3 regions of the Shewanella indica genome follow, and region 1 is predicted to be linked to each of the others. Evidence: riboswitches for the same ligand, from Rfam matches in the RefSeq annotation. Region 1 holds a riboswitch; each other region holds the start of a gene.
The links. Region 1 has a riboswitch for lysine ahead of SIL79_RS12490 (Na+/H+ antiporter NhaC family protein). Riboswitches for the same ligand answer to the same signal wherever they lie in the genome.
Positions count from the first base shown of each region.

Region 1 (7,209 bases):
CAGTCGAGGATCAGCGGGATCCCGTGCGCTCTTGCCAGCTTATCCAGCTTATCCACCTCTTCATCGGTCAGCACATTGCCTGTGGGATTGGTCGGTCGTGAAACACAAATAGCGCCGATATCGGCATCGACTTTAAGCCTTTCAAAGTCGATGTGGTACTTGAACAAGCCGCCATCCAGCTTGGTAATTTCCGGTTTGAAGGTACGAAACAGTTCATCTTCCAGACCGGCATCACTGTAGCCGATATACTCAGGAGCGAGCGGCAGTAAGATCTTGCGTTTTTGCCCCTCGGCAGTGGTACCGGCAAATAGATTGAACAGCGCGAAAAACGAGCTCTGGCTGCCGTTGGTGAGGCTGATATTGTTTTTGGTCAGCGACCAACCGTAGGTATCGTTAAGCAGCTTGGCCAAGGCATTGAGAAAGGCATCTTTTCCCTGCGGGCCATCATAGTTGGTCATGGCCGCGAGCAACTCGCCCTTGGCCAGCATATCGGCACTGAGCTCGGTAAAATAGTCGAGCATGGAGGGGATGGCCGCCGGGTTACCGCCCCCCAGCATAATCGCCCCCGGAGTGCGTAGCCCTTCGTTGAGATCATCCATCAACTGGGTGATACCTGTATAACGGTTAAACTTGTCGCCAAACTTGGAAAACTGCATTACTTCTATCCGCAGACTCATATCAAGAAACAGAACTTATTTAGTAACAGGAACCGCGGCGGATTACACCTTAAAAGTTTTTTAGTTGCGTGATACAACTCAATATTTTCCAAGCTTAAATGACTACAAACGCCCCGAGTAAGAGTTACATGGTCTTTTGAGAGTAGATTTTTGTGCGCCAGCGAACATTTCGCCGACACCGACTTGTTGATCCATTATCTGGGGCACACACTTAAAAACAGGAGAAGCAGCCAGAGGAGCAGCGGGTGTCAGCCTCAAAACTGAGTGAACTAAAGCAGCAACAGCAGAGTCTGTTAGAGCAGGAATTGATGCGGGAGCAAGCCGGTTCCCTGGGCGTTGCCGGCAAGAAGCTGGAACAGGCATTGCAGGATTATCAGCGCCACCATCACCTGTCACCGAGAAAGAAAGCGGAATACATCAGTGTGGTGGCCGATGCCGTTTATAACCTGATGTTGACCCGGGAGCTACTCGGCTTTATCGATAGCAATCTTGAGTGGGTTTGCGGCCAATATGACATTCCGGATGCCGTGCTGCAGCATATGGCCTTGAGCTGAAAAGCATCAAGGCCAGCTTGAGGCAAGGAAGGTGCGAACCACGCCTTGCATCCAGGCCCACAAGCCGACGCAGAGCACACATGGGACTTGTTCGCCCCCTCCCCAACTCACCAAGGCGAGTTGGGTCGCAGCCACAGGTGCACTGTCACTTCATCCCTGTCGTGGTAGAGGTGTTTACAAGCCAGCTTAAACTCTGTGATGCCGTTTTCTTTGAGAATGGCCTGCATATTTTCCAATATGGTGCTCACCTCTTTGTAACGGCTCTTCATCGGCAGTTTCAGGTTAAAGATAGCCTCTTTGAACCAGCCATTGATGGCCCAGGCTTCCATCAGCTCGGCCACCCTGGCCGGCTTTTCCACCATGTCACACACCAGCCAATAGATGTTCTTGCGCTTGGGCTCAAAACGGAAACCATCGGCCTGGAAGTGAGTCACCTGGCCGGTTTCCATCAAACCTGCATCCATGGGGCCGTTGTCGACGGCCGATACAAACATGCCGCGGCGCACCAACTGATAGGTCCAGCCGCCGGGACAGGCGCCGAGATCCACGGCGTTGAGACCGCTGCGCAAACGCTCTTCCCGCTGCGGCTCGGGAATAAAGTGATTGAAGGCCTCATCCAGTTTCAAAGTCGAGCGGCTGGGCGCATCGGCGGGAAACTTGAGCCTGGGGATCCCCATAAAAAACGGTGACGAGTTATGGCTGTAGGAATAACCGGCAAACGCTTTGCCCGGTGCCACAAAGCACACATGGATTATCGGCCGCTTGGGGTTTTCCTTGGCCAGCAGAGTACCACTCTGTTTCAGCGACTGACGCAGCGGCACGGTAAACTTACGGCAGAAGGTCAGCAGCTCTTTGGCTTCGTTGGTATCCGGAGTTTCGACCCTGAGCTCACCGCCCTTGCTGACATCTTCAAGCGCGGCGGTAATTGGCCCTACCCTGTCTTCCGGAGGCAGGTCGCTGAGCAGATCGCCGCAAACAAACATCTGCCGGGCAAAGATCAATGAGTCCAGCGCCAGTTCCTGTGCCAGGGTATCGGCTTCCCCTTCGGCAAAACATTGAAAGATCACATAGGCATCGTTGTTGTTGGCCTTGACGAAACCACCGACATTGAGCAGTGCCGCCCGATTTTGGATCTCGGCCGCGCACTCTTTTTCATAGCCGGCACGACAAAACAGAAACAGGTTGTTCATTGGTATTTCCAAACAGTGAATCTTACCGGAAAGCCTCCGGCAACTGGCGAAGGCGGCAAGTATATCAGAAGCCTTTTCCCATCGCAGGTTAGTTATTCCATTCCTTGTTGGACTTTAAACCAGCATTAATCTTGATCAGGTATTCAAATACGGCCGAACTTGATGCCGGCACACGACTCTTTACCAAAGCCAACTCCCAAGCTGAATCAAGTAAACGAAATGGCATTACAACAAAACACCCGCCATCAGGGCGGGTGCTGTTAACGCAAGCTATTGGGTGGCAGCTCAGGCATTAGTATTCTTGGGTTGTTGCCATTTGAGCCACACCAATCCCAGCAGGAACAATACACAGCTACAGGCAAGCCCCAACCATACCGACTCGGTAAAACCGAGCACTATATAACCACCGAGGGAAATAAGCGCCACCAACACCGCATAAGGCAGCTGAGTCAACACGTGATCGATATGATGACAGCCGGCACCTGTAGATGACAGAATCGTGGTGTCCGATATCGGCGAGCAGTGGTCGCCAAATACAGCACCGGCCAGCACGGCCGCCAACATAGGCAACATCATACTGCTGTGGCTGCCCATAGCCATATCGGCAGCAATCGGCAACATGATCCCGAAAGTGCCCCAGCTGGTGCCGGTAGAAAAGGCGGTAAGCCCAGCCAAAATAAATAACACGGCCGGCAGCAAGGCAAAGGGAATATTGCCACTGGCGAGACTGGCCATAAACTTGCCGGTTTCCAATGAGCCTATGATCCCGGCTATGGTCCAGGCAAACATCAGAATATAGATGGCCGGCAACATAGAACGGGCACCCGAGGTGAGCGCCTTGAGGATCATCTTGGCTTCAATCTTCTGGATAAAGGCCAGCAGCAGCGTTACCACCAGTCCGATGGAAGCGCCAAAAAACAGTGACGAGCCCACATCGGTTTTCTCAAAGGCACCTATGATGCTGAAAGGCAGGCTTTCTGCCGCCAGGGCATCGGCGCCGCTGGAAACCATAAAGTAGAAAGTCGCCACCACCAAGACACCTATGGGCAGGAACAGGCCGTGCACCTGACCGGTTTCCGCCTCGGGCAGATCGGCATTGGCACCGGGAGGCAGTCCCTTGGACTCATCATAGAGATTGCCTTTACGGGCATTAAGCTCGTGTTTGCGCATGGCGCCGATATCCAGCTCCATATAGGCCACGCATAGCAAGAGCGCCAGGGCAAACAGGGCATAGAAGTTCATCGGGATCATCTGCACGAAAGCGCTCAGATGTCCGGTCTCGGTAAAACCATGAGCCGTGAGAATACCGCCGATAAGGGCAATAATATAGGCACCCCAGCTGGAAACCGGCGAGATAACGCACACAGGCGCTGCGGTTGAATCCAAAAGATACGCCAGTTTGGAGCGGGAGATATAATATCTGTCGGTCAGCGGTCTAGCGATACTGCCCACCACCAGGCTGTTGAAGTAGTCATCGATAAACACCACACAACCGAGAAACATGGTTAGCAGCTTAGCATCACGACGATTGCGGATATGCTGTCTGGCCCAGTTGGCAAAGGCTCTGGCAGAGCCACTAACAGTAATCAGTGCAGTGATCATTCCCAGCAGCACCAGGAAACCCAGAATATACAGGTTCCAGGCATTAAAAGCGCCATCGTCCCAAACCAGGGAAAGCACCCTTTGCCCCAGATAAACCCCGGTATCCAACACCGACCATTGATTGAGCAACAAGGCTCCGATCAGTATTCCCAGCCCTAGAGATAACAACACCCGCCGGGTGAAGATCGCCAATAAAATTGCCACAACCGGCGGCAACAAAGAGAGTGCCGAGTCGGCATAACTTAGTACTGTCATTGAGTCTTGTTCTTCGTTAAATACGAATGGAGGGCAACTGAACTGGTGGGAAAAGGCAAAAACATACCGAGTAGCACCTGTCCTTTCAGTAGCGCTCCATAGTAACGTCAATCTGTCATCCCGACAGAATATACTATGGCAGTGCTGCCCCTATTTGGTAACAGCCCCAGCGGTGGACTTTGATGAGTCGCAACCCCTTCGGCACCAAATCCTTTCGCGATACATAAACGGAATCACCCTGCTTACCGCTACTGATATTTAGTGCGCCTCTACTTCTCAGGACGCCTGATTTCAGGCGTGAGGCACATAAAAACATAGGCGGCTTTGAGGATGCTACCCCAAAGCCGCCTATCGTGACCTAGATCACAGATTAAATCAACTCGTTCAACTTGGGCACCACATCAAACAGATCAGCTTCCAGACCATAATCGGCAACCTGGAAAATAGGCGCTTCAGGATCTTTGTTGATAGCCACTATGACTTTTGAATCCTTCATCCCGGCCAGATGCTGAATCGCTCCGGAGATACCCACAGCAATATACAGCTCTGGCGCCACAATTTTACCTGTCTGACCGACCTGCAAATCATTGGGAACAAATCCGGCATCTACGGCGGCCCGTGATGCACCTACGGCGGCGCCAAGCTTATCGGCCAAGGTTTCCAGCATGGCAAAGTTTTCGCCACTGCCCATACCGCGACCACCGGAAACAATCACTCTGGCACTGCCAAGCTCCGGACGAGCCGACTCGGTCAAACTCTGAGAGACAAAGCTGCTCTTGGCGTCAAAGACGCTGTCGAGCTGATTGATTTCAGCTGAACCTGTCTCGGCAACGGCGTCGAAGGCGCTGGCGCGCACTGTGGCCACTTTCTTGTTATCCAGACTCTTAACGGTCGCCATGGCGTTACCGGCATAGACGGGACGGACAAAAGTATCGGCATCGATCACCTTGGTGATCTCAGAAAGTTGAGCCACATCCAGCAAAGCCGCCACTCTTGGCAGTATATCCTTACCCTGGCTTGAGGCTGCAGCCAGAATATGGCTGTAGTCGCCACTCAAAGACAAGATGAGCTCACCAATATTGTCGGCAAGATGAGCACCATAGGCAGGATTATCGGCCAACAGTACTTTACTGACACCTTCAAGCTTGGCGGCGGCATCGGCTGCGGCCTTGCAATCCTGACCGGCAACCAAGAGGTGAATATCTCCACCTATGGCTTTGGCCGCGGCGACGACTTTGGCTGTGTCCTGTTTCAGGCTGGCATTATCGTGTTCTGCTATTACTAATACGGCCATTTAGATCACCTTCGCTTCGTTTTTCAACTTGTCCACCAGCTCCTCAACGGAAGCCACCATCACACCCGCCTGACGGCTGGCCGGCGTTGCTACCTCCAACACCTGTACGTGCTGCTTGAGAGTCACTTCCAGATCCTCAATGCTCATGGTTTCCAGCGGCTTGCGCTTGGCCTTCATGATATTGGGCAAAGAAGCATAGCGAGGCTCATTCAGACGCAGATCCGCTGTAACTACAGCCGGTAGAGGCATGGACAGAGTCTGTAAACCACCATCCACTTCACGGGTAACCAGCAAAGTTTCACCTTCCAGCTTCACTTCAGATGCAAAGGTTGCCTGAGGCATACCGGCGAGCGCTGCCAGCATCTGTCCGGTCTGATTGTTATCACCATCGATGGACTGCTTGCCGATCAGAATTAGCTGCGCCTGCTCTTTGTCCTGCACTGCCTTGAGTAACTTGGCAATAGAAAGGGGCACCAGCTCTTCATCGGTTTCAATGTGAATGGCACGGTCGGCGCCCAGAGCCAATGCGGTACGCAGTTGCTCCTGTGCCGCCTTGGGACCTATGCTGACAACAACGACCTCAGAAGCACTGCCGGCTTCTTTTAGACGTACGGCTTCTTCTACCGCAATTTCACAAAATGGATTCAACGCCATTTTCAGGTTGGCTGTTTCAACGCCTGTATTGTCAGCCTTGACCCTGACCTTAACATTGGCATCGACCACACGTTTTACTGGCACCAATACTTTCATAGGGTTTCCTTCCTACACCTTGTATCTTATGTGGATTACGTACCGATGATACCAGATACATCAGTACAGGATGGCTCAACTTTACGTGCTGTTGACGTTAACGTCAACAGTAGTTTAAACGCTCGTTTGCCAATTCTGTCACACTTTATGGTCAGTTTTTTGAACACTTGGCAACTTTTATGGTCGTAGAATTGAAATAAATAAAGAAATTAATGTCAATTGACGTAAAAATATTTGATCCTGACACTTATAGTTTCTATTATTTATAGCGATATTCACCTTAACCCAATTTATAAATTAGCGTGGGACCTAAATACTTATGAGCGATTTTCTTGATATATTGACTCACGGCCGTCGTTTTAAAGCCGCAGTAAAAGAGTTAAGCGTTGCAGATCTGCGCGATCTGGCAGTCAAATTGGATAAGATCATTATTGATCGTGAAGAAGAAGCCAAGAAAGAAGAAAAGGCACAGGCTGAACGTCTGTCTAAAATTGAAGAGATCCGTAAGCAGATGGAAGCCGTTGGCCTATCTGTTGAAGATCTGGGTAATGTTGCTGCCGCCAAGGCTGCTCCCAAGAAGCGTGCTCCCCGCCCACCAAAATACAAAATCGTTGTAGATGGTCAAACTATTACTTGGACCGGCCAAGGCCGTATGCCAACTGTATTCAAGAACGAAGTAGATAAAGGTCGTTCAATGGATGATTTCCTGATTTAATCAGGTTTTCCTAGCTTAAGCCTCGACAGTGTCGGGGCTTTTTTATGTCTGATAGACGTCTGGCATCTGTTAAAAAGCCTTACAATTACGCCTTGGCATTTACATTTAGGCTGAGTTAAGTTTACGACTGCCGACTTAAAGCGAGGCTTTCGTCCGCTTTTTTATCACTCGT
Region 1 covers NZ_JAWXXR010000001.1:2,773,394-2,780,602, reverse strand. Annotated here, with positions in the region: gene SIL79_RS12505 (valine--pyruvate transaminase) at 1-656, opposite strand, end outside; gene SIL79_RS12500 (hypothetical protein) at 923-1,231, shown strand; gene rlmM (23S rRNA (cytidine(2498)-2'-O)-methyltransferase RlmM) at 1,339-2,421, opposite strand; gene SIL79_RS12490 (Na+/H+ antiporter NhaC family protein) at 2,707-4,278, opposite strand; lysine riboswitch at 4,360-4,558, opposite strand; gene SIL79_RS12485 (electron transfer flavoprotein subunit alpha/FixB family protein) at 4,649-5,572, opposite strand; gene SIL79_RS12480 (electron transfer flavoprotein subunit beta/FixA family protein) at 5,573-6,322, opposite strand; gene SIL79_RS12475 (H-NS histone family protein) at 6,642-7,037, shown strand.

Region 2 (7,209 bases), 2.1 Mb from region 1:
CAAATACTTCACGTAGGACTTCACCGCCACACTGGCGGTATTCAGCTTGGGGGCCTTTTGGGACGCCAACCCTTGACTTCGCTGTGGACTGGTGGCTTCAAGCCCGGCAATACCACCGGCATAATTCGCCACAGAGGGATCTTTAAGGCGCACTATATAAGTGTATTTCCCCTCAGCAAGTCCTGGTTCCCTGACAAACTTATGTTGCCCCATCTCTTGCTGTTGTCCTTTGCGACCGCTGGATGCACTAAGCAGATCTGAAGAAATAAATGGATCTGAAACGCTCAACGGCGCGGCCTGGGTATGGCATGACATGGATAACAGCGCTGCTGAAACAGCTATTGCAACTTGACTCTTCAATTGTCTACTCCCATTAAGACTGTTTATTGTTGTTTTATGTTTCCGTTTTAAAAACACCCTAAATACAAGGGCGCCAAACATTTGTAACACCTATGGATACAATTGAAAAACAAATACACAAAAAATTACAATTTATCAGCCATTTACAGAATGATAGACGTTAAACTCCGGCTCACACCGGGACCTAACTTAATCAGAAAGAGTAAAGTAGTTGGTCATCACCTTGTAGAGCTCAGTCCCTTGGTGCACAGACGCCGAGGCAAAATGCAGCACGGGGATCACATCTTCCTCAAGTGAGAGCTTGGTAACCTCTGTGCCAACATCGACTCGATCGAGCCTGAGAATATTGACCAGAGGCGCGCCGGCGGGCAAAGGCACTCCCGGCTCGGCCAGATACTCCACCATACCCGCCATAGGTGCGTGAAACTTTCGATAGTCTTTCAGCAAACAAGCAAAACGCGGCATCACCTGCGGCAGTACGCTTTGGGCTATCACCTCTCTATAGCTCAGATAACTTAATATCCCTTCCGCATCCCGACTGGCATCGGCAAGATCGATACGCTCCTGACTGCCAAGCTCCAAAGTAAAGGCCGATACTGCGACTTTTAGATCTCGCCCCCTACTCTTGGCATAATCGCTGAGTTGCCACCAGGGATTAAAGGCCGCTTCATCCATGGCACCGCCAAAGCCTTTAGGCATCACCAAGGTGTAGGGAATATGAAAGTAGTCGGCAGCTGACAGCTCATACTCGGGACAATAAAGGTGTTTACAGGACTTGGGGCCGGTGTGCAGATCCAGCACTATGTCAGCGCCATGTGCCAGTTTCTGCAGATTGAGCGCCAATCTCTGGCCGGTCGTCACTCCCCAGGGATTGGCCAATGCCTGTTCACAGTTGGCAATGAGAAGCTGACGAAAAGCATCAAACAGTGCTTGCTCCGGCAGCTCACTATACTGCGGATACCAGTCATCCAGATGGACGACCTGCTCAAGATAGGCTCGGTTCCAGTTGATACCTGTGATGGGATCGAAGCGGCCTAAGGTAAACTCACCGCTTTTCTGGTTGATCCCCAAGGGGTTGGCCAAAGGCACCAGAGTGACATCTCCCAGAGGCGGATGCGCCTTGAAGTACTGCAACAATTGCAAAATCACCGCATTGCCCTGTACCTCGGCGCCATGCACATTGGCCTGAATATAGACGCTGGGCGCCGAGTGACCGGTGCCTTTGAAGCGATATATGGGGATGGTGATAGGCTGACCTGCGGCCAGCTCCCCAACCTGCAGGTGTTCAAGCTGCATCCTGAGCACCTTCAAATAAGTTACGATGCAAAGCGGCCACCACATCACCGGCTTCGGCTTCAGACACCAAGACACAGAGATTGTGTGGACTGGCGCCCTGACAGATCATTCGGACGTTATGGGGTTCGAGCACTTCAAATACCCGGCGACAGATCCCGGCGGTAGTGGCTATCTTGTTGCCAATGATCGCCACCAGAGCCAGCTTGTCTTCCACCCGCACCCGGCAGTTTTGCGATAACTCTTGCAGCAGAGCTTCGGTCAGAAGCCCCTTACCGGCTGAATCTGAGCCTGTTTTGTCCAGGGTCAGCGACACATTCACCTCTGAGGTGGTAATGAGATCGACACTGATCTTGTGCCGCGCCAACACAGCAAAGGTCTCAGCCAAAAAGCCCTGGGCATGCAACATCTGCAAACTATGCAAGTTAAGCAGGGTCTGATCTCGTCTCACGGCAACGGCCCTGAATACCGGCTCATCTTCCACTTGATGGCGGATCCAGGTGCCGCCTTTTTCCGGCGCCCGACTGGAACCGACAAACACTTGGATCTGTTGGCGCACCGCCGGCAAGATGGTGGCAGGGTGTAACACCTTGGCGCCAAAAGTAGCCATCTCCGCCGCCTCATTAAAACTGATTTCTGCGATAGGCCTGGCGTTGGGAGCCAGTCTGGGATCTGTGGTGTAAATCCCTTCTACATCGGTCCAGATCTCAACCGCATCGGCTTGCAAAGCTTCTGCCAACAGAGCCGCGGAATAATCACTGCCGCCACGCCCAAGGGTAGTGGTTCGCCCCTCGGCATCGGCACCGATAAACCCCTGGGTCACCAACAGTTGCTGCTCAAGCAAGGGTTGTAATTTCTCTGTCGCCAGTCGCTTCAGTTCGGCGATTTGTGGTTCGGCCTTGCCGAAATGGCTATCGGTACGCATCACCTGACGCACATCAAAGGCGCTGGCCTTGGCACCGCGTTCTCTCAATACCGCGGCAAACAGCGCTGAAGAGCATTGCTCACCAAGGGACAGGATCTCATCAACCATAGCATTACTCGGCCCCTGCAACAGCTTGGCACTGAGCGTTGCCATACGGCTGAGCAAGGCATCCAGCGCCGCGGCAACAGCAGCAGGTCTACCAAGTTTGTCCAGAATCGCATATTGAATGCTGGCAATATCTTTCAATAATTTGAGACGGCGCTCATCCCCCATGTCTGCCTGAGACAACTCCACCAACAGATTGGTTACGCCACTGGATGCACTCACCACAACCAGACGAGTAGCCGAATTTCCAAGCACTATATCGGCACAGCGATTCATCGCCTGATAATCGGCAACTGAGGTACCGCCAAACTTGGCAACAACAAGAGACATCAGCGCATTCCCCCACAGGCAGGTGACAGGGAAAGGTCGACAACGAGAATAGACTTCATGAGTTAAGCTCCGAACAGATAACGTTCGAAGAGCCTGGTGCTGAGATAACGCACCCCAAAGTAGGGACAAAGCGATCGTCACCAGAAGCTCTCCACCAAAAACCAGGTGACAGCCGCCAGGATTCAGCCTGACCAACCGACCGGAGAGCGTTACCAATACGCATCCCGACCTCGGCGTTAATCTCCCTCATGAGCCGTCATAGGAAATTGGTTTCCTCTGACTCACTACCTAGTTAACGCTCCTCTTCTGTTCCTTTCTTGCGAAAGGGATGAAAAAATTAGCAATAAAGCCCTTATGAAGTCAATGCTAATTTGCATCCGATGAAATATCCTCAACTTATTTATCACTAAGTTCAGGTAATTCATTGACCAAACGAGCTCGGCTTGCAAATAATCCAAGCTCTATTTCATGCTTGCCTTTATGGCAGGGCACTAATGTCAGTAAGCCTTTATCCACATAATAAAGTGCATTCTGACGGTACTTGAATGCCAGTTCGATTGCCGCAGCCTTATCCAAAAACAGGGCCCAACTTTTTTCCATATGACTGAGATCCTCAGCCGCACCTATAATGGCCCGATAGGGTATGCCGAGCTTATCAATATCACCTTGTAATTGCCGATCGAGAAGACGGTTCTGGCAGGAAGTCAATTTTTGCCCCAGAGGGTTATGGGCGGTGACAATGGCAAAAGGAACAGCGGAAGAAAACGACTGAGTCAAAAAAAAGCATGCGCTCTGGTAGTACTGCCAGAGACTTTCAAATGCAGCATCCATTGTAGTATCTGTCTCTAATGAACCGGAGTTATTCTAGCAAAGGCTTACGAAATCCCCTAGCCCCGTGAGCAAGCTCACAGTAAGACAAAACACAAAACGCTTAAGTTTCAATATCTAACATAAAAACTTGTGACTTAGATCATAGTTAAACATTAATTTGTTAACATTTCATTTGTTAACAAATGCCTAATCCTAGTACAATGGATTGTATCGACAGAGACCTAGAGTTAAGCGTGTGACCAGGCTAGCGCCATTACGCGACAGCATAAGTCTCTAATGATAACGACTCTGTACCAAATGTAATCTGGTTTTAAGATCGCATTTTCTGGATTTTCCATGTCTTTCAGGAACTAAATCCCGCCACTGGGAATCCTAGAGAGTACAGTTCGCGCCTCTCCAGGTGGAGAGCATACTTTTTGCTAATCATGAAGTGTGTTGCCGTTTCATTTCAGTTTTGAACAGCACTTACGTGAACCCTGTGAATGTTGGCGTTTTAGAGAGTATAGCGGAGCGTCACCCGCGCTCATGGTTAGATAAACTGATTTAATTAGGTAAATAACATGCAAAACCCGCACATTCTGATCGTTGAAGATGAAGCCGTTACCCGTAACACGCTGAGAAGTATTTTCGAGGCAGAAGGTTATGTGGTAACCGAAGCCAATGATGGCGCAGAGATGCACAAAGCCTTGCAGGAAAACAAGGTGAACCTGGTGGTTATGGATATCAATCTGCCAGGTAAGAATGGTTTGCTGTTGGCGCGGGAGTTGCGCGAAATCAACAATATCGGCCTCATCTTCCTTACCGGTCGTGATAACGAAGTAGACAAGATCTTGGGCCTGGAAATCGGTGCCGATGATTACATCACCAAACCGTTCAACCCTCGTGAGTTGACTATTCGTGCCCGCAACCTGCTGACTCGTGTCAACAGCTCAGGAGCTGAAATTGAAGAAAAGGCCGCCGTGGAACATTATCGTTTCAATGGTTGGAGCCTGGAGATCAACAGCCGTTCACTGGTCAGCCCTCAGGGTGAGTCTTACAAGCTGCCGCGTAGCGAATTCCGCGCCATGCTGCACTTTGTGGAAAACCCAGGCAAGATCCTCAGCCGCGCCGAGTTGCTGATGAAGATGACCGGCCGTGAGCTTAAGCCACATGACCGTACTGTTGATGTGACTATCCGCCGTATCCGTAAGCACTTCGAAAGTGTGCCTGATACACCGGAAATCATCGCCACCATCCACGGCGAAGGCTACCGTTTCTGCGGTAATCTGGAAGACTGATAAACACGCGTTATCGGCCCTGAACAAAGCCAGCTTATCGAGCTGGCTTTTGTTTATCTGCTATCACCACTCCCCCTTCTACTGATATTTGCTGTGATTTCCTCACGGTAATGCTCTGCCAATCCCAGCGCCTTTATCTTAGATAGCTCCTTTATCTTAGGTAGCTCCTTTGCCACATATGCCAGTTTCGGAAACAGTTGCCATACGATTGCCCATTGATATTCAGCGGCATCCGCCGAACTGAGTACAAACTTGATTCTGCTGGCTTAGTGGCACTGGATATTCGCCCACAAAAAAACCCGCCATCAAGGCGGGTTTTTATCAGGATAATTAATCCTTATTTCTTGGCTGCGTTACGAGCCTTGGTTTCTGCGATAACAGTCTCAGCCACGTTGGCAGGACATGGAGCATAGTGAGAGAACTCCATGGAGAACTGACCACGACCAGAAGTCATGGTACGCAGGTGACCGATGTAACCGAACATTTCTGCCAGTGGTACATCAGCCTTAACACGTACGCCAGTCAAACCAGCTTCCTGATCCTTGATCATGCCACGACGACGGTTCAGGTCACCGATAACGTCACCAACGTGATCGTCTGGAGTAAACACGTCAACCTTCATCACAGGTTCCAGCAACTGAGGCTTGGCCTTAGGCATAGACTGACGGAATGCACCCTTGGCAGCGATTTCAAACGCGATCGCTGAGGAGTCAACTGCGTGGTAACCACCGTCGAACAGTTCAACTTCAACGTCCAATACTGGGAAGCCAGCCAGAGGACCTTCGTTCATCATGTCTTCGAAGCCGCTTTCAACTGCTGGCCAGAATTCACGAGGTACGTTACCACCAACAACGCTGGAGGTGAACTTGAAGCCACTACCAGCTTCGCCTGGACGGATGCGGTAGTCGATCTTACCGAACTGACCAGAACCACCAGACTGCTTCTTGTGAGTGTAGCTGTCTTCAACGGCTTGAGTGATGGTTTCACGGTAAGCTACCTGTGGAGCACCAACAGTCAGTTCAACACCGTGAGTACGCTTCAGGATGTCTACTTTGATGTCCAGGTGCAATTCACCCATACCCTTAAGGATGGTTTCACCGGTTTCCTGGTCGGTTTCAACCTGGAATGATGGATCTTCTGCAACCATCTTACCCAGAGCAACACCCAGCTTCTCAGAAGCGCCTTTGTCCTTAGGAGTTACAGCGATAGAGATTACTGGATCAGGGAAGATCATAGGCTCAAGAGTACATTCGTGCTTAGGATCACACAGAGTGTGACCAGTCTGAACGTTCTTCATACCTACAACGGCGATGATGTCACCGGCTTGAGCTGAGTCGATCTCTTTACGATCGTTAGCGTGCATCTCAACCATACGGCCGATACGCTCGGTCTTACCGGTAGCAGAGTTCAGGATAGTGTCACCTTTCTTCAGCTTACCAGAGTAGACACGGATAAAGGTCAGGGCGCCGAAACGGTCATCCATGATCTTGAACGCCAGAGCGCGCAGTGGCTCATCGGCAGATACAGTAGCGACTTCACCGGTTTCTTCACCAGTTTCTGGGTCAGTCAGAGGCTGAGGCTCAACTTCTGTTGGAGATGGCAGGTAGTCAACAACCGCATCCAGAACCAGCTGCATACCCTTATTACGGTAAGCAGAACCACAGTAAGTGGGGAAGAATGACAGATTGATGGTACCCTTACGGATACAACGCTTCAGATCTTCGATAGAAGGCTCTTCACCTTCCATGTAAGCTTCCATCAGGTCGTCGTCCTGCTCAACGGCAGTCTCAACCAGGTGCTCACGGTATTCTTCAACCAGATCAACCATGTCTTCTGGAACTTCTTCTACAGAGTAGTTTTCTGGCAGACCAGAATCATCCCATACATAAGCTTTACGGTTCAGAACGTCAACAACGCCCTTAAACTCATCTTCAACGCCGATAGGCAGAGTCATAACCAATGGAGTCGCAGCCAGAACGCGCTTGATCTGACCTACAACACGCAGGAAGTCGGCACCCATACGGTCCAACTTGTTTACGAAGATGATACGAGCAACTTCAGATTCGTTAGCATAACGCCAGTTGGTTT
Region 2 covers NZ_JAWXXR010000001.1:675,394-682,602, forward strand. Annotated here, with positions in the region: gene SIL79_RS03115 (S8 family serine peptidase) at 1-360, opposite strand, end outside; gene SIL79_RS03120 (succinylglutamate desuccinylase/aspartoacylase family protein) at 550-1,656, opposite strand; gene lysC (lysine-sensitive aspartokinase 3) at 1,646-3,013, opposite strand; lysine riboswitch at 3,150-3,327, opposite strand; gene SIL79_RS03130 (DUF3293 domain-containing protein) at 3,410-3,844, opposite strand; gene arcA (two-component system response regulator ArcA) at 4,405-5,121, shown strand; gene fusA (elongation factor G) at 5,459-7,209, opposite strand, start outside.
Region 2: another riboswitch for lysine. It lies ahead of lysC (lysine-sensitive aspartokinase 3); the one in region 1 lies ahead of SIL79_RS12490 (Na+/H+ antiporter NhaC family protein).

Region 3 (7,209 bases), 1.7 Mb from region 1:
CCGCCGGCTTCTATGTCGAGAATGGCGAAATCCAGTTCCCGGTCGAGGAGATCACCATAGCCGGTAACCTGAAGCAGATGTATCGCTCCATGCAGGCGGTTTCCAGCGACAGGGATCTGCGCTCCAGCATCCGTACCGGGGCAATATTGCTCGATGAGATGAAGATAGCCGGTAACTGAGCCGGGAAATGGCTAAAAACGCTTGTAAAAGCCCGCTGTCAATGCGGGCTTTTTGGCATGTTCATTTTTATCAAAACGTTATGGGCTTATTGGGCATCATGCAGGGTGATATGCTTCCTCACCCGAGTTACTATCCTCAAAGCCGGGTGGCAGATATTGGCTGAGCTCTTTTAAGTTATTGCAGATACTGTGGGCTCTGTGTTCATCCCCTTGATGCAAGATAGTGAACAGATGTTGCAGTGCCATGGCATTGAGATAGTCCCGGTGAACCGGCGGGAAGATTTCGGCATCAATTTTGGCCCGCTGCAGGCGCTTGTTTATCGCTTGTTGACTACTGTTCAGCACCAGTTCCAGCGCGGTTTTCAAGTGCTGTTCCTCTTCGGCCATCAAGTTCATGGCCAAGTCCAACTGTGCCTGTGGCGTTAACGGCTTACGGGAAAACATCTGATTAACTCTTCGCGGCCCAAAACGCCAGTGTACTCCTGGCATGCTGGACTCAGGCTGAACCAGCGTAACTATGAGTCCTTGTTTCAGCTTAGGGAAACCAAGGCGCCGCAGCAGGCTGTGATACTTGCTGCATATAGTCTTGATAACGCCGCTTGGTTTCACCGCTGTTGGCCATTTCAGACAAGGCTTGCTGCAGTGCGTAGGCTATGCTGCCTGACTTTAGTTCCCAAGGGCTGTTGCCAATGGATATCGGTTTGGCGGCAACATAATTGGGATTTACTTCGGCGCTGAAGTAACGGCTATTGCGTGAGAACCCCAGGTGTCCTTGCCGCCTGTTATCGCAACAGTTGGGATGTAGTTTTAGCCCGTGCTGAGGATGATTTTGCAGCCAGTATCTCAGGGTAGATTCATCGTAGATATAGAAATCCCCCTGATGCTGTTTGAGAAAGGTTATCGCCGAATCTGTGCCCATATCCGGTGGTTTGCGCACTATTAATTTGTTCGGTAAACCACCCAGTTGATAGCTACCGGGGGAGATCAGCAGCACCAATTGTTTATCCACCAATTGCTGCAGTGAGGTGATGTCACTCAAGTCGTTGCGGCTGACGCCGATATAGCGTTCAGATAGGCCGTTGACGATGAAATGCGCGTAGTTGTGGCGCTCTTTGGAGAAGGCCAAGCCGGGATAAAAGTCGATACTGCCCTTGGCTATTTCCCGTAGGATACGCTTTTTCGGCGCTCGCACTACCTTGAGACTACAACCTATTCTGGCTGCTGCCTCTTGATAGAGGCTGAGATAGAGGCCGCTGTTATCCGGGGCCTGAGCAATAAAGGGTGGCCGGGCATTGGTGCGATACCCCATGGTTAACTCACAATTTTCTGCGGCAAATACTTGTGTCGCACAAGCGAGCGTCAGCAGTGTCAAACAGAACTTTATGATCACAGAATAACTCCTTCGGGTGGGGCTGACGCAGGCTGAATGATGAGGCGGGTTGATAGCATAGGTAAAATACTCGTGATATTTTCCTGGAGTCGATACTTGGTTGTTTTAATAAAAGAGGATAATATTTGCGCGATTTTTGTCCGGTATGGCCGGGCAAGTCTCATCCAATTGAAATAAGGAGCCGATATGGCCAAACATATTAAGCAGACTGCACAGCTGGAGCATGAATCCGGTCGTGGACAGATCAAAGATAATGCCCTCAAGGCGGTGGTGACCAGTTCACTGTTTCGCTGTCGCAGCGAGAAGCCGAAGAAGGGCAAAGGATCATACAGTCGTAAAGGACGCAATCAAAAGGGGCAACAGGGTGTTGCCCCTTTTGATTTTATGACTCTAATCTTTTCACCCTGCTGACACCTCAATAAAGATTTCTCCAAGGTGTTGGGAGAGTTTATTCCGGCATCTGCACCAGTTCGGCCCACAGATCGTGCTCATCAGAATGAGTGATCAGTGCGCGCACCATGTCCCCTGGGCTTAGTTCCACTTCACCGTTTAAGAATACCATGCCGTCGATTTCAGGCGCATCGGCATAGCAGCGGCCAATGGCGCCTTCCTCGTCCACATCATCGATAAGGACATCCAGCTCACGGCCTACCAGGCGCGCCAGCCGCTCGGCACTGATCTCGGCCTGCACCTGCATGAAACGCTCATAGCGGTCCTGCTTGACCTCTTCACTGATAAGCTCGGCCAAGGTATTGGCCACGGCGCCATCGACTTCCGAGTACTTGAAGCAGCCCACTCGGTCCAGCCTTGCTTCACGCAGGAAGTCCAGCAGGATTTCGAAGTCTTCTTCGGTTTCACCGGGGAAGCCGACGATAAAGGTTGAGCGGATCACCAGATCCGGGCAGATCTCACGCCATTTCTTGATGGCGTCCAACTGGCGGTCGACCCGGCCGGGGCGCTTCATCATCTTGAGCACGCGAGGGCTGGCGTGCTGCAGTGGCAGATCCAGATAGGGCAGGATCAGTCCTTCGGCCATCAGCGGGATCAGCTCATCGACCCAAGGGTAAGGGTAGACATAGTGCAGGCGCACCCACACACCCATCTTGCCCAGGTGGCGGGCCAGGGTAGTGATATCCTGCTTCACCGGCATGCCGTTCCAGAAATCGGTGCGGCCGCCCTTGTCTTTGCCGTAGGCCGAGGTGTCCTGGCTGACGACCAGAATTTCCTGAACGCCACTTTCCACCAGGCGTTTGGCTTCATCCAGCACGCTGCCGACACTGCGGCTGTCCAGATCGCCCCTCAACGCCGGAATGATGCAGAAGGTACAGCGGTTGTCGCAGCCTTCGGAAATCTTCAGGTAGGCATAATGCTTGGGGGTCAGCTTAACGCCGGCTTGCGGGATCAGCGAGGTGAAGGGGTTGTGCTCCGGCTTGGGCACATATTTGTGCACATGGTTCAGCACGGCTTCATAGCTGTGGGGGCCGGTGATCTCCAGTACATCCGGATGCACTTCGCGGATCTGGTTTTCCTTGGCGCCCAGGCAGCCGGTGACTATCACCTTGCCGTTTTCTTCCAGCGCTTCACGCACGGCATCCAGCGACTCTTCCACCGCGGCATCGATAAAGCCACAGGTGTTGACTATTACCAGGTCGGCATTGTCATAGCTGTTGGTAACCTCATAGCCGTCGATGCGCAGTTGGGTGAGGATCCGCTCGGAATCCACCAGGTTTTTGGGGCAGCCCAGGCTGACAAAGCCGATGCGATTGCCGCTGGTTTGGGCCTCGGCAGGGCTGTTTTCCTGTGCCAGAGTCTTGGCCGGAGTGTCCAGAGTCGTGGTCTGCTTGGGATCAAAAATGTCGACTGATTTCTTCAAGAGCTGTTTTCCGCAATGCTAAAGCTGATGGAGCACGCTTGGGTGCCGGTAAAATTGGCGGCGATTATACCTCAGCCATAGAAAAGGTACAGTTGGGCTGGCTAATTTATGTTCTATGTTGCCATCTCGGTTGCCGCTTCAAAACGTCGTTGAAAAATTTTTTGATTTTTTTAACCCTTTTGTCAGCCGGCTGCGTTTCTATGGTCAACGAAAGCGAACTTTTTGGAGAACCAAGATGAAAAAATCTCTGCTGAATCTGGCGCTGATAGGCGCATTGTTACCCGCTACTCTGATGAGCCACTCAGTACTGGCTCAGGATAGACCTCTGCTGGAAACCACAGGCGTCAGCCAGATACAGGTTGAGCCCGATATGGCCGAAATCCATGTTGAAGTGTCATTAAGCGAATCTGATGCCAAGGCGGCCAAGGCCGCATCCGACAAGGCTGTGGCCGCTTTTATCGAGCGCCTGCTCAAGGCCGGGGTCGCCAAGGAGTCGATTGCCGCCGCCAATCTGAATCTGCAACCTGAGTATGTTTACCTCAAGGACAAGGCGCCCGAGCTCAAGGGGTATCGCGCCAGTCGCAGTGTGACAGTGTTGGTGAAACAGTTGGATCAGCTCAATCCCATACTGGACTCGGCGTTAATAGGCGGGATCAACAAGGTGAACCAGATCAACCTTAAGTCCAGTAAAGAAGCCGAGATGCGCAAGCAGGCGCGGCAGGCGGCCATTGAAGATGCCAAGCAAAAGGCCAGTGAACTGGCGGCCGGATTCGGCGAGAAACTCGATGGCGTCTGGTCGATTCGTTATTTCGACCAAGGCCCGGTGCGTCCTGTGATGTACAAGGCCGCCATGATGGCCGAAGGTGCTATCAACCAGAGCTATGAGTATGGCCAGGTAACCTTCTCCGACAGGGTCGAGGTCAGCTACAAGCTGCGTGACTGAGGTAAGCATCGGGGGGAGAGCCGTTGGCTCGCTGATGGAGCGAAGCAGTTTTTAACCGTGGCTCGTGAACAAGCGGTGCCGGTATTGCTAGGCCGTGACATGAGTCACTTCCCCTGGGCTTAATGCCCGCCTAGCGGGATATTTACCGCCAGAGGCGCAATCCGGCTTGCTATTGGGGCTGTGATAGTTAGAATGCCAGTCGAATACCTTTGAGTAGAGGCGCGCTGCCTAAAAGTAACCGGGAAGAGGGTGATGCCTTTGAGGCCCGGGGAAAGGAGTCGGCGCCGAAGTAGCCAGGCCATCAAACCTAGCTGCTGGTTCTGTATCTAACAGGTGCAGGACTGCCATAGTCATCCACTATGGAGCGCTACCTGAAGGAGCTGAGAAGTTTCTGCCCTCCTTGGTCTGAGTTTCTTCGATCCTATCGGTAGATCTCCACCTTTCTTGGTGTAAAGAGATCATGAATATCATGCATTTTGCGGACTCTCCCTGGTCCATAGTTCCTCCTCTGCTGGCGGTTGCGCTGGCGATCATCACCCGTAGAGTACTGCTCTCCCTTGGGGTAGGCATAGTCGCCGGCAGCCTGATGTTGCAGCAGTTTTCACCGCTGCAATCGCTGCGCTACCTGTTTGACAGTGTGCTGAAAATCTTCTGGGTCGATGGTGCTCCCAACAGCGATAACCTGAATATGTTGCTGTTTATGCTGCTGCTGGGTGGGCTTATCAGCTTGATGACCGCCTCGGGTGCGACCCGGGCCTTCGCCGAATGGGCCGCCAGGCGCTGCCAGAGCCGCAAGGGCGCCAAGTCGCTCACCGGCTTGATGGTGTTTGCCTTTTTTATTGACGACTTTTTCCACAGCCTGTCGGTGGGGCCCATTTGCCGCCCTGTGACCGATAGATTCCAGATCTCCCGCGCCAAGTTGGCCTATCTGCTGGACTCGACTGCGGCGCCCGTATGCGTATTGATGCCCATTTCTTCCTGGGGAGCCTATATCATCGCCCTGGTGGGCGGCATACTCGTGGCCCATGGGGTGACAGAGCAGAGCCCGATCGCCGCTTTTGTGCAGATGATCCCCATGAACCTCTATGCGGTATTTACCCTGATCATGGTGGTGGTGGTGATCGCTTTCCAACTGGATATTGGGCCGATGCGACAGCATGAGCAGCGGGCGCTCGAAGGTAAGCTCTGGGATGAATCCAAGGGCAGGCCCATAGGGCTGGATATGGAAGCCCCGGCCGACAGCCGCGGCGGCATGCTGGATATGGTGTTGCCGATAGTGACACTGACGGCGGCGAGTATCTATTTCATGCTGGACTCCGGGGCTCAGGTATTGGCCGCCAATGGTCAGGCCTTCAGTGTGCTGGGCGCCTTTGAACATACCAATGTGGGCTCATCTTTGGTTTATGGCGCCCTTTGCAGCCTGGCGGTGTCCGGCTTGTTGGCCCTGCGTCTCGGCCTTGGGATATCCACTTGGCTGCGCGCCGCCCCCAGAGGCGTCATGGCCATGTTGCCGGCTATCAATATACTGCTGTTTGCCTGGACCATAGGCGCCGTGGTGCGTGACATGGAAACCGGCAAATATCTCGCTAGCCTGGCTAACGGCAACCTGCCCGCAGGGCTGCTGCCTGTGGTGGTGTTTGTGCTTTCCTGCGCCATGGCCTTTGCCACAGGCACCAGTTGGGGCACTTTCGGTATCATGTTGCCGCTCGCCGGTGATATGGCTGCCGCCAGCGATATCCAACTCCTGCTGCCCATGTTGTCGGCTGTGCTGGCCGGCGCTGTGTTTGGCGATCACAGTTCGCCCATCTCCAGTACCAGTATTCTGTCGGCCACCGGTGCCGGCTGTCACCATATAGACCACGTACTGACCCAGTTGCCTTATGCCCTGACAGTCGCCTTCGGGGCAGCGCTCGGTTATCTGGCCATGGGGCTGCTGCATTCCACCCTGGCCGGTTTCCTGGTGAGTGCCGCTTGGTTTGCACTCTTCTGCCTCTACCACGCCAGGCGTTTCCAGGCGGCTCCCGAGGCCGCCATCGGCTGAGGCTGAGATGGGATACCAAAACGCCCCGGGAGTTTTTCCGGGGCTTTTTACTCTTGCCAAAGGCTTGCGCGAAGATAAGGAGTCTCAGTGATCCAGATAGAGATAGTTCTGCCAGCTTTTCATCCTTATCAATACCTTACGCATGATTGATACATGCTCAAAGCTGTCGGAATAGATGGCGATCTCCACATTGGTACCCAGTGGCAAATGATACTGACTCAGGTCATCCAGCGGCTTGAGTTTCACCAGAGGTCGGCCGTTGAGGCGAATTTGTGACGAGCCATAGAGCTGCCCCTGCGCCTGCACCTGAGATTCACCTATGGCCGGCAGCACTTCGACCACTTCGGCTTGAAACACTTTGCCCGGCAGAGCGCGGAAGATCAGCTCGGCCTTGAAACCGGGTTTCAGCCGCAGCAGCGAGTTTTGCCTAAAGGCGCCGACAAAGAAGCGCTCCTCCTGATGGACAAAGGTCATCACAGGCCTGAAGGGCATGGGCACCACCATCATTCCCGGTCTCAGGGTCAACTGGGTTACATAACCGTCTGAGGGGGCATGCATGCTGGTTTCCTCCAGATTGAATCTGGCTTTTTCCAACATGGCGGCAATTTCGGCCACTTGGGTGTTTTGCCCCTGATACTCGGCTTCCAGTGCCAGCTTGGCGCGCCGGGCTTCGGCCTCGGCCGCCTCTACTGAGGCCTGGGCGCCGAGATAGTACTGACGACGGTTGTCGACATCGGCACGGGTGAAGGCGCCTTTTTCAAAACCGCTGCGGTAGCGCTCATA
Region 3 covers NZ_JAWXXR010000001.1:1,030,737-1,037,945, reverse strand. Annotated here, with positions in the region: gene pmbA (metalloprotease PmbA) at 1-179, shown strand, start outside; gene SIL79_RS04775 (hypothetical protein) at 276-623, opposite strand; gene SIL79_RS04770 (substrate-binding periplasmic protein) at 715-1,569, opposite strand; gene SIL79_RS04765 (ribosome alternative rescue factor ArfA) at 1,756-1,980, shown strand; gene rimO (30S ribosomal protein S12 methylthiotransferase RimO) at 2,018-3,442, opposite strand; gene SIL79_RS04755 (oxidative stress defense protein) at 3,678-4,385, shown strand; lysine riboswitch at 4,592-4,763, shown strand; gene SIL79_RS04750 (Na+/H+ antiporter NhaC family protein) at 4,846-6,426, shown strand; gene SIL79_RS04745 (HlyD family secretion protein) at 6,511-7,209, opposite strand, start outside.
Region 3: another riboswitch for lysine. It lies ahead of SIL79_RS04750 (Na+/H+ antiporter NhaC family protein); the one in region 1 lies ahead of SIL79_RS12490 (Na+/H+ antiporter NhaC family protein).